DNA from 2 places in the Brevundimonas sp. NPDC055311 genome. Region 2 is predicted to be linked to the other one. Evidence: riboswitches for the same ligand, from Rfam matches in the RefSeq annotation. Region 2 holds a riboswitch; the other holds the start of a gene.
What was found. Region 2 has a riboswitch for cobalamin ahead of ACWIDZ_RS04550 (TonB-dependent receptor plug domain-containing protein). Riboswitches for the same ligand answer to the same signal wherever they lie in the genome.

Region 1 (5,220 bases), on a different contig from region 2:
AGCGGAAGAAAAGGGCTAGCCGCCGCCGCGCCTCGGCCATGGCGGCCGCGGCGTCCTCCACCGTGACGCATTCGACGCGCAGGACGCCTGTCCCCGCTCCACTGTAGCGAATGGTGAAGTGAGGCATTTCGCGGCTCCTCTGTGACGGTGAAGCAAGAACCCGCCGCGCGACCTGTTCCTTGGGTCGCCTAGCGGACCCATGCGGAAGCAGGCTGGCGCTCGAGAGCCGAATCCTCTTTCGCGCTGGCATCCCCGTTTCGAGACACGGCCGGGACACGGCCTCAGCAAAGTCGATCGGACCTGGCTCCCACGATCTCGAATCCAAGCGCTGGAAGAGCCGCATTACCTTTGCAACTCGGCGCGACACCTATCCCTGCCGCAATTCGCGTTGATGGGCGTAGGCGAGGCGAACACCGGCGAGACAGTCATGGCGCCAGGTTCTGGAACGCCTCCTCGCCCCCTCAACTTCTCTGGGAATAAGAGGAGAGAGCCATGACCGAGACCCCACGTGATCCGCCTGAACAGCTCAACAATGAGGACGGCGACCTGACGCCGGTCAAAGCCGACACAGTATCGAGGGGTGATCCAGCCGAACGGCTTCGCGGCGTCGGCCAGGAGAACATCTCCGCCCGTCCGGTCAAGCCGAAACCATCGGACCCGCCCCCTGCCCCGCCGGAGTTGGACGACGACGCCACACAGATGAAGAAGATCGAGGACGCCGCCGGTACGGAGCCTTCACCGCCTGGCGTCGCCGAGCCGGAGGGCGCACGCGAACTGCCCAGGCCGCCGCTTGCGGATCCGATCTGATGGCTCCGCGGCTCAAGCTGTTCGAATGGTCGGACGGCTTCCACACCTTCACCGTGGCGGCCAGCTCGCGACCGAAGGCGTTAGCCGCTTGGGGCAGCGGCCAGGATCTCTTCGCCACCGGCCTGGCCAAGGAAATCGACGACAGCCCCGACGCTGAGGCCGCCAAGGCTTCGCCCGGCACGGTGATTGAGCGCAGGCTCGACGTGAAGCTCCCGGCGAGCGCTCCGAAGAAGGGCGCGGCGAAGAAGACGAAGCAGCCCAGCGCCGCCGATCGGAAACGCGTGGAGGAAGCCCAAATCGCCCTGGACGACCTCGACGCCATGCACGGTCAGGCCGCACGGCGGCTGGATGAAGAGCTGCAAGCCATTAGGGCGCGCAGGGAAGAGGAACGGACGGCCTATGAAGCGCAGCGCGAGAAACTACAGGCTCGCCTGGAGAGGGCGCGCGCTAAGCTCTAGCCCTCATCGTCTTCGTCGTCCTCGGCCTCGGCCTCGGCCTCGGCCCCGAAATCCGCGAACACGAGCTGCATCTCAACCCTCACCTCGTCCATGGTCTGCTGGACCCAGGCGTGAAGGGCGCGGACGGTCTTCTCGGCTGATACGGCGTCCGGCGAGAACAGACGCTCCATGACGTCCGTCAGCGCCTGGTTCCTGCCCATGAGCACGCCAGCCCGATAAATCGGGTCGTCTGAAGGGTCGATGTCGTCGTCTTCGTCCATGTGCGACCTTCTGGCGCGCCAACACTCTTGTGAGTTGCGCACTCGCGTAACGGTTGTGACCCTCTCGCCAGGAGATAGTCTTCATCGGGAGAGTTATATGTCCGTAAAACTATAGGCGTCGCGATGGCTGCCCTCACGATGAATGTTATGGCCGCGGGCGCGGCGCCCGTGCCGCCTGACTGGTAACCTTCCGCGGCGCTTCGCCGTCAACAAATCCCTTCAATGGGATCAGCGGCCCGGCTTGAGGACAGTCCCCCGGTTCTCGCTGGGCCGTTTCGATTCGCGAAGTAGCTCGGAACCAGTGAACCTCCCACCGCTTGGTTTCAGGCAACCAACAGGGAGATGACCATGACCGACGTCCAACCGAACGATCCGAACCGCAATCCCAGGGAAGCGCCCGAACTGGACGGCGATGAAGTCGAAGCCGGCCGCCAGGCTCGCAAGAGCGGAGCCAATCAAGACCCTCTGGCGAACAACAATCCGGCCGACAGGAACACATCGCCTTCGACCGGCGGCGACGGCGCCGCGGGCGCCGGCGGTCCGAAGGGCTTTGGCACGGGCGCCTGATCAGCAGGAATGGGTGGCTGGCCGAATCTCCGGAGCGGCGCCCATTCGACTGATTGATCGTCGGTGGCGGCGGCGCTCTTGCGCCGCCGCACAGCTTGAGCGCCGCCCTGTTCCGGCGACGCCCTATACACTTGGCGTCCGGGCTCACCGAGCCGCCCTGACCGCCTATCTCCGATCGTCGCGGGTGCGATCTCGCAGTTCACCAGAGCGGCGCGCAACCATCGGGCTCACGCTGTGCAAATCTGACGCCGTCAGGCTGGTCGGCTAAGGCCGCCGCGCGCGTGTCGCACCAGCGACCGTCGCAACGCCAAGGCCTGCAACGACAAGGTCCTCGACGATCCCGCTGCGGGTCTGGCCAATGCGCCGCAGCGCGGCCTTTCGGCCGGCCAGCGTCAGATAGGCCAGCGGTATGGCGACGCCCACGGCCAGGGCGGCGCCGCGCCGCTCGCGTCCCCTCGGCGCCAGGGCGCCGCCGGCGATCCCGGCGCTCGCGATCCGGGCAAGCAGGCCGAGGAATACCGTACGATCCGGCGCGGACTTCATCTTGTCGCCCAGCAGTTCGCCAACGCCCATCGCCAGCGCACCGAACCTGAATAACGGACGGTCGAGCAGAACGAGTCTGCCCGGCGTGGCGCGGCGGCCCAGGCGCGCTGCGGCGATGACGGCCATGGGCGTCATCGAACGCGCGCTGGCGGCGGCGCCGATCAGGACCGAGGGAAGCAGGTCGAGGAAGCGCATGAAGGCTCAACCCTCTCCGACCGGGCGGGTTGCGTCGGCCGTCTCACGAAGCCTCCTTCCACCCTCGCACATTTCCGGCGAGGACCGCCACGACCGAAAAGGGCAATGAGATATTCTGAGATCGCCCCTGGTGGAGGCCGGTCAGCGCCGACGCGCCGACTGGACCCCTATATCCTCGCATGGCCAGTCGCTGTCATGCCTTGCGCACGCCCAGACCACAGAGATTCTCTATCTGTCGGGCATCGCCTCCGGTCCGGCCTTCCCGGAGGCGAACCCCCAGTGACACAAAATGGACCTTCAACTCGCCGCTCACAGTTGCGGGGGCAGCGCCGGCATCGACCGAGGTCTCACCGGCTTCCCTCTTAGCTTCGCGCAGTCCGAGGACCGTGCGGAGAACCACGACGGCGTGAACATGACACGCCAGCCGCCAGAGTCAATTATTATATAAAGATATCTTTATATAATTATGCTAGTACTGCGAGCTCATCGGCTTCTCGCCAGGCCTGAATGTCGGCCTGCGTCAGCGCCTGAATGCGCTCTGAGCCATAGGGATGGACATCAGATGGCCGCGACGGATGTTGGCGAAGCCTGCTGCGACGCCACCGATCTCGTCGCATGGCTCGAGGCCAGGAAGCCGGTCGCAGGCGCTGTGCTGCTCGACCACGGCGAGCACAGCCCTAGCCGCTCTGGCGGCCCGGCTGACCGAGGCTGGTTATGCTCTAGTGACGTCTGAGCTTGATCAGTCCTATCGACTGACTCGCGCCTCGATTACGCCTCTCGCGCGTGGCGCGGCCAGATTGACTCCTGGCCAGGCGACCCGTCCAGACTGGCACAATGATCGCGCCGCCTTCCTGGTCGCCCTGAACGAACGACTGCAGAGTCTGGCGAACGATCCGGAACGGACTAGACTGCTCTCCGAGCTGAATGGAGTGCTCGAGGGGTATGCCTCGGTTGGAAAGTCGTCGTCATCCTACGGAAAATCCGCGGAAACAGCGCCACCTTATGCCGCCCAACCTAAATCATCCGTAGAGCATCCCACCGAGCTTCAAAGGGATCGACGGCAGCGCGCCTCTGCGAAGGCGGAGCGTTCCGCCCTCGCGGATAGGGAAATAGACTCCAAGTCCGGATTAAAAAAGCCCACATAATACATTGATTTTACTGGATTTATATTGCCTCAGATCGGCATAGTCAGAGCGACTATGCGAACGCCGATACCTCACACTTGGTTTTCTCGCCTGATATCTTAAAGTTCAGCCGACGCGACCGCGAGGTCCGCCAGGAACCTGGCGCGTTCTTTATCCCTCGTCGTTGGATCAGGCAGGCGCAGCAGATAGGCGGGATGAACCGTTAACAGCACCCGCGCGCCGTCGTCCGCCGTGATGATCTGGCCGCGCTCCGCCTGCACGGCGGGCTTTCGGCCCAGAAGCGCCAGACCCGCCGTCGCGCCCAGCGCCAGGATCAACCGAGGCTTCACCAGGCGCCGCTCATGATCAAGCCACCAGCGGCAGGCCTGGACCTCGCTCGCATTGGGCGTCTTGTGCAGACGGCGCTTGCCGCGCGGCTCGTGCTTGAAATGCTTGACCGCATTGGTGAGGTAGAGGTCGCGCCGATCCAGCCCCGCCGCCTCCAGCATGGTGTCCAGCAGGCGTCCGGCCGGGCCGACGAAGGGACGTCCGGCCAGGTCTTCCTGATCGCCTGGCTGTTCGCCGACCACCATCAGGCCGGCGCGCGCCGGCCCCTCGCCGCAGACGCCCTGGGTGGCGTCCCGCCACAAGGGACAGCGGCGGCAGCCCTGAACGCCGCGCGCCAGGTCGTCGAGAGTCTCGGGAACCAGATCATCGGTCGTGGCGCGATCAATCGCGGGCGCGCGAACACGCTGGAACCGTTCGTTGGGTCGAGGCGCGGGCTGGGTCACCATGGCTTCTGTGCGAACCGACGCATCCGCGGTCAGTTCCGGGATCAGCGCCGCCTCGGGCAGGTTTTTCCAGTAGCGCTTGGGCATTTCCGAGCGCATGGCCTGGAGCCGCAGCCGCGCCGGATTGAATGTCGAGGCGTAATAGGTGCGCCAGAATTCCTCCATCGCGTCTTCCCTAGGCGCCTGCGCCTGATCGGGGGGCGGCCCATAGGTCAAGGCCTCGCCGTTCCAATGGGCGGACCCGTCCGGCGTCAGGATCGACCACCGCATGGTGCTGAACCGCCGCGCGAAGAAGGGGGCCGTCGCCGGCAACACGCGATGGGCCGGCTCGAACCAGGCGCCCCAATGCTCGCCCGTCTCGTCTTCAGCCTGTCGGAAACGAACGAAGGCCTTCATCTTGTGAGCGGCGCGGCGCACCGCCTTCACCCGATCAGCCGCCTCGGCGACGTCACGATCCGACAGAACGGCCATCAGG
Region 2 (5,220 bases):
CAGGCGGCCGTCGGGGTTGTTCGGATTGACGACGACCAGCACGCCCGCCTGCGAGGCCGCCGCCTGATCAGGCGCGATCAGGCGCGTCGCCACGCCCGCCGCCCGCCAGGCCTCGGCATGGGCGCCGTAGGTCGGGCCGACCACCTCGACCGCCCGTACGCCCAGCAGTAGAGGCAGCAGACGGATCGCCGCCTCGGCGCCCGCAACCGCCGCCGTCCGCTCAGGCGACGCGCCGAAGGCGGCCGCGGCGACGGCCTCCAGCGCCGCCAGGGCGGCGGGATCAGGCAGGCCGTTCAGCGCCTCCTCCGACGCGCGCGGTCCTCGCCACGGTTCGGGATTGATCCCCGTGGACAGGTCCAGCCAGGGCTGCGGCGCGTCGGGATAGGCGGCCGCGGCCGTCATCAGGCCGCCGCCGTGCCGGGTCGCCGTCGTCAGGAACGCGGCGTCCTTCATCACATCAGAACCGGACGCGAACGCCGCCGAACACGCCGCGGCCCGGCGCGCCGTAGTTCAGGACCGTCTGATAGTCCTCGTCGAAGGCGTTCTCGATCCGGCCGTAGACTTCAAGGATGTCGTTGACCGGATAGGAGGCGCGCAGATCGACCAGGGTGTAGGCGCCGACCTTCACCGTGTTCGTATCGTTGTTGAACGTCTCGCCGACGTAACGCACGGCCACGCCCGTCTTCAGGCCGAAGGCGAAGGCATAGTCGGCGGCGAAGTTCGCCATATGCTCGGGACGGCGCGTCAGACGCTTGCCGTCCGTGGTGCCCGAGGCGCTCTTGGCGTCGGTCCAGGTATAGTTGGCGCTGACGTTCAGGCGCTCCGTCACATCCACGCGGCCGACCAGTTCGACGCCTTGCGCCTCGGTCTTCTGGACGTTGCGGTAATAGCCCCAGCGGCCCGCGCCGTTGACGGTGCACAGCGGGTCCGTCGAGGGCGTCGAGCAGCCGTTGTAGCGGATCTCATTGTCCGCCTGGCGATTGAAGTAGGTCGCCGAGACGACAGCACGGTCGAACAGGCGCTGCTCGACGCCGATCTCCCAGCTGTCGAACTCTTCGGGCTGAAGCGTCAGGTTGCCGTACTCGCTGTACAGCTCATACAGGCCCGGCGCGCGGAAACCCTGGCCCCAGCTGGCGCGCACCACCGTATCGCCCTCGTTCAGGGCCCAGGCCGCAGCGACCTGGCCCAGCAGGTTGTCGCCATACTGGGCGTGGTCGTCATAGCGCAGGCCGCCGGTCAGGGTCAGGCCGTCCAGCACCGTCCACTGCAACTGGCCATAGGCGCTGTTCAGCTCGGCCTCGCCGCGACCGAAGGCCGGGTTCGGATCCCAGTCGCCAGGCGACCGGGTCTTCATCTCCGACTTCTCGTGCTCCAGGCCGAAGGTCGCGTTCAGCGCCTCGGTGAAGGCGAAGGCGCCCTGATATTCCCAGCGGCGGTTCTGGCCTTCTGCGTCGAAGGTCAGGGTCTGGACCGTGTTGTCCGGGTTGAAGTTGCGGCGATCCGTATCGGTGTGGGCGTAGCCGATGCGGTTGCGGAACCGGCCGTCCAGCAGGTCGAAGTTCAGGCCGGCATAGGCGACCAGCTCCTGGGTCTTGCCGTATTCGCGGCTGTCGCCGTTGAAGGCGTCGAAATCGTTGCGGCCGCTGGACCAGACCGAGCGCAGGTCCAGCGAAACAGCGTCCGTCACCTTGACGTTCAGGCGGCCCGACAGGCCGGTGTTGGTGTAGCCGTCGTCTTCGGTCCCCTCTGCGAAGGCCGAGAAGCCGTCAGTGTCATAACGGCTGGCCGCCAGACGCCAGCTCAGGCGCTCATTGGCGCCGCCGACGCCGCCGCGGAAATAAGTCGTGCCGCGCGCGCCGGCCTCGGCGTCGAGGCTGCCTTGCAGGACTTCGGTCGGCTCGGCCGTGACGATGTTGACCACGCCGCCGATGGCCTGGCTGCCCCACAGGGTCGACTGGGCGCCGCGCAGCACCTCGATGCGCGCCGTGTCGCCGATCAGCAGGTTGCCGAAGTTGAAACCGCCCTGCGTCGAGGACGGGTCGTTCAGCTTGACCCCGTCGATCAGGACGACAGTGTGCTGGCTCTCGGCGCCGCGGATGTTGACGCCCGTCGAGGCGCCGACGCCGCCGTTGCGAGTGAAGCTGACGCCCGGCGTCTGGGCCAGCAACTCGACCACGGCCGGGGTCTGGCGCGCCTCGATAGCGGCCTGGGTCAGGACGGTGACGGAGGCGCCGACGCGCTCGATCGGCTGGGCCGAGCGGTTGGCGGTGACGACCACGTCCTCGACGGCGATGGCGCCGGCGCGACCCGCCACGTCAGGAGCGGCGGCCTGTTGATCGACGGTTTCAATAGCGAAAGCAGGCGCGGCGGCCAGAAGGCTGGCGGCGGCCAGGGTAGCGAATGCGGTCCGGTTCATTCCGGGTCTCCATATGACGACGCCGCGCCGGACCGCCCGTCGCCCGGATGAGCGAAAGCGGCCGCTGACGCGGCTGGTTTACGACTGTCGTCACACGAGTTGCCTCGACCGCCCGGCACATCCCGACCGCGCGGAGAACGACGGCGACAGGCAGGTCTCCTGGCTCGCGGATCAAGGCCGGTGCGCGTCGCCTTCCCAGTAGTCGTTCAGGCCGTGGCCTTCCGGACCGCCAGTGGCGTATGACGCGCGGGCTAGCCGCTTACAGTTGCGGGAACAGCCGGAGTTTCACACTCCGTTCCCTTTCAATCCCCTTTCGGGGAACCTGACGCGACCGTGGCAGTAGGACCGCGCGCGGTTCAGGTCAACCGGAGAGACGACGCATGACCCTGACGCTGGTTCTCGGCGGCGCCCGTTCCGGCAAGAGCGGCTACGCCCAACGACAGGCCGAGAGGGCCGCCGAGGCGGCGGGCCGCACGCCCGTCTTCATCGCCACCGCCGAGGCCTTCGACGACGAGATGCGCGACCGCATCGCCCGCCATCAGGCCGAACGCAACCAGGGCTGGCGCCAGGTCGAGGCGCCGCTGGATCTGGCCGAGGCCGTGCGCGCCCTATCGGCCGAGGATGTGGCGGTGGTCGACTGCCTGACCCTGTGGCTCAGCAATCAGATGCTGGCCGAGCGCGACCTAGCCGCCGCCTTCGACGACCTGGCCCCGGCCCTGGCCGCCTGCCCCGCCACGCTGTGGGTCGTCAGCAATGAGGTCGGCTGGTCCCTGGTCCCCGACAATCCGCTGGGCCGACGCTTTCGCGACGAGGCCGGCCGCCTGAACCAGCGCATCGCCGCCGTCGCCGACGCGGCCTGTCTGATCGTGGCCGGGATGCGTCTGCCGCTGGAGCGGATCTAGCCTCTAAAGAGCGAAGTCCAGCCGGCCGGCCCAGCGCCGCGTCAGCTCGGGCCAGGCGTCCGCCGGTCGGCCGGCGATCAGGCGCGTTCCGAAACCATGACCGCCTTCCTGGAACAGGTGGGCTTCGGTCCTGACGTCGGCCGCCTTCAGGCTGGAAAGAAGCATGAGGCTGTTCTCGACCGGCACCGAGGCGTCGTCCATCGCATGGATCAGGAAGACCGGCGCGGCGCCCGACCAGTCCATCTGCTCGAGCGAATAGGCCGCGATCGCCTCGGCGCGAGGCGCGGCGCCGAGCAGGTGGGCGCGGGACCCAGCGTGGACGTAGGGGTCCGTCATGGTTGCGACGGGATAGAGCAACACCGTCAGATCCGGCCGCAGGGACGCCGTATCGGCGCCGTCGATCGAGGCGTAGGCGGCGTCCGTCCGGGCGCTGGCCAGACCCGCCAGATGGCCGCCGGCTGATGCGCCCAGCACCGCCACGCGATCCGGCCGCACGTCGAACTCCGCCGCGCGGCTGCGGATCAGCCGGATCGCCCGCTGCACGTCCTGCAGGGGGGCGTCCGGTCCCGCCGCCCAACCATCAGCCGGCAGCCGATAGCGCAGCACGAAACAGGTCGTCCCGCTGGCGGCGAAGACGCGGGCCACGTCGAAGCCCTCCTTGTCCAGAACGGACCAGCGATAGCCGCCTCCTGGAATCAGGAGCATGGCCGAACCGTTCGGCCGGGCGGGCCGCACCACCGTCATCAGGGGATCGGTCGTGTACTGGGCGTAGCGGTCGCGATAGCTCGGGTCCGTCGATCGCTCCGGCACGATGGGAACCACGCTCACGCCTTCGCCGCCCGGCGCGCCGGCGGGCCACAAGCGGACCGTCTCGGTCGGGTCGGGCGGCGCAACAGCCTGATTGCGCGCCAGGACGACGCCCGGCGCGGCGAACGCGCCGCCAGCGGCGGCTCCAACCCTCAACAGGGCGCGGCGATGGATGTTCATGAAACCCTCCCGGTGGAATTGAAGAGGGGCGCCCGCCCCCTCAGACGAGCGCCCCTCTCGGCGTCGGGTCCTTAGACCTTGGCCGGTTCGTATCTGGGCGAGATGATGTGGACCACCAGCAAGGCCACCAGATAGGCCGAGGCCGCCACCACGAAGATCGGGGTGTAGGTGCCCAGCTTGTCCAGCACGAAGCCGGCGTACTTGGCCATGATCATGCCGCCGATGCCGCCCAGCATCCCGCCGATTCCGACGACCGAGCCCACCGCTCCACGCGGGAAGACGTCGCCGGGGAAGGCGTAGAGGTTGGCCGAGAAGCCCTGGTGAGCCGCCGTGGCCAGACCGATGATCAGCACCGCGATCCACAGGTTGGAGGCGAACGCCGCAAAGGCGACCGGGACGGCGCACAGGGCGCAGATCAGCATGGTCAGCTTGCGGGCCTTGTTCAGGTTCATACCGCGGTTCATGAAGCGTCCCGACAGCCAGCCGCCGCCGACCGAGCCGACGTCGGACAGCAGGTAGATGGCGACGATCGGCGGGCCGAAGGTCTTCAGATCCAGCCCGTAGGTCTTGCCCAGGAAGTCGGGCAGCCAGAACAGGAACATCCACCAGATGGGATCGATCAGGAACTTGCCCGCGGCGTAGGCCCAGGTTTCCTTGACCGTCAGCAGCTTCTTCCAGCCGATCTTCTCGACAGGGTCGGCGGGGTCCTGCTCGATCCACTCCAGTTCGGCCGTCGACAGCTTCTTCACTTCACGCGGACGGCGATAGACGATCAGCCAGATCGGCAGCCAGATCAGGCCCAGCAGGCCGGTGATGACGAAGGCCATCTGCCAGCCGAAGCTGAGCACCAGAACCGGGACGAGCAACGGCGTGACGATGGCGCCGATATTGGTGCCTGCGTTGAACAGGCCGGTG

Region 1: another riboswitch for cobalamin. It lies ahead of ACWIDZ_RS15610 (hypothetical protein); the one in region 2 lies ahead of ACWIDZ_RS04550 (TonB-dependent receptor plug domain-containing protein).

Annotation. Positions count from the first base shown of each region.
Region 1 is NZ_JBSHMV010000007.1:25,737-30,956, forward strand. Features, by position in the region: gene ACWIDZ_RS15585 (hypothetical protein) at 1-127, opposite strand, end outside; gene ACWIDZ_RS15590 (hypothetical protein) at 493-807, shown strand; gene ACWIDZ_RS15595 (hypothetical protein) at 807-1,265, shown strand; gene ACWIDZ_RS15600 (hypothetical protein) at 1,262-1,525, opposite strand; gene ACWIDZ_RS15605 (hypothetical protein) at 1,874-2,092, shown strand; gene ACWIDZ_RS15610 (hypothetical protein) at 2,357-2,830, opposite strand; cobalamin riboswitch at 2,995-3,234, opposite strand; gene ACWIDZ_RS15615 (UdgX family uracil-DNA binding protein) at 4,074-5,220, opposite strand, start outside.
Region 2 is NZ_JBSHMV010000001.1:926,954-932,173, forward strand. Features, by position in the region: gene cobD (threonine-phosphate decarboxylase CobD) at 1-453, opposite strand, end outside; gene ACWIDZ_RS04550 (TonB-dependent receptor plug domain-containing protein) at 458-2,416, opposite strand; cobalamin riboswitch at 2,549-2,757, opposite strand; gene cobU (bifunctional adenosylcobinamide kinase/adenosylcobinamide-phosphate guanylyltransferase) at 2,797-3,318, shown strand; gene ACWIDZ_RS04560 (alpha/beta hydrolase) at 3,322-4,305, opposite strand; gene ACWIDZ_RS04565 (MFS transporter) at 4,377-5,220, opposite strand, start outside.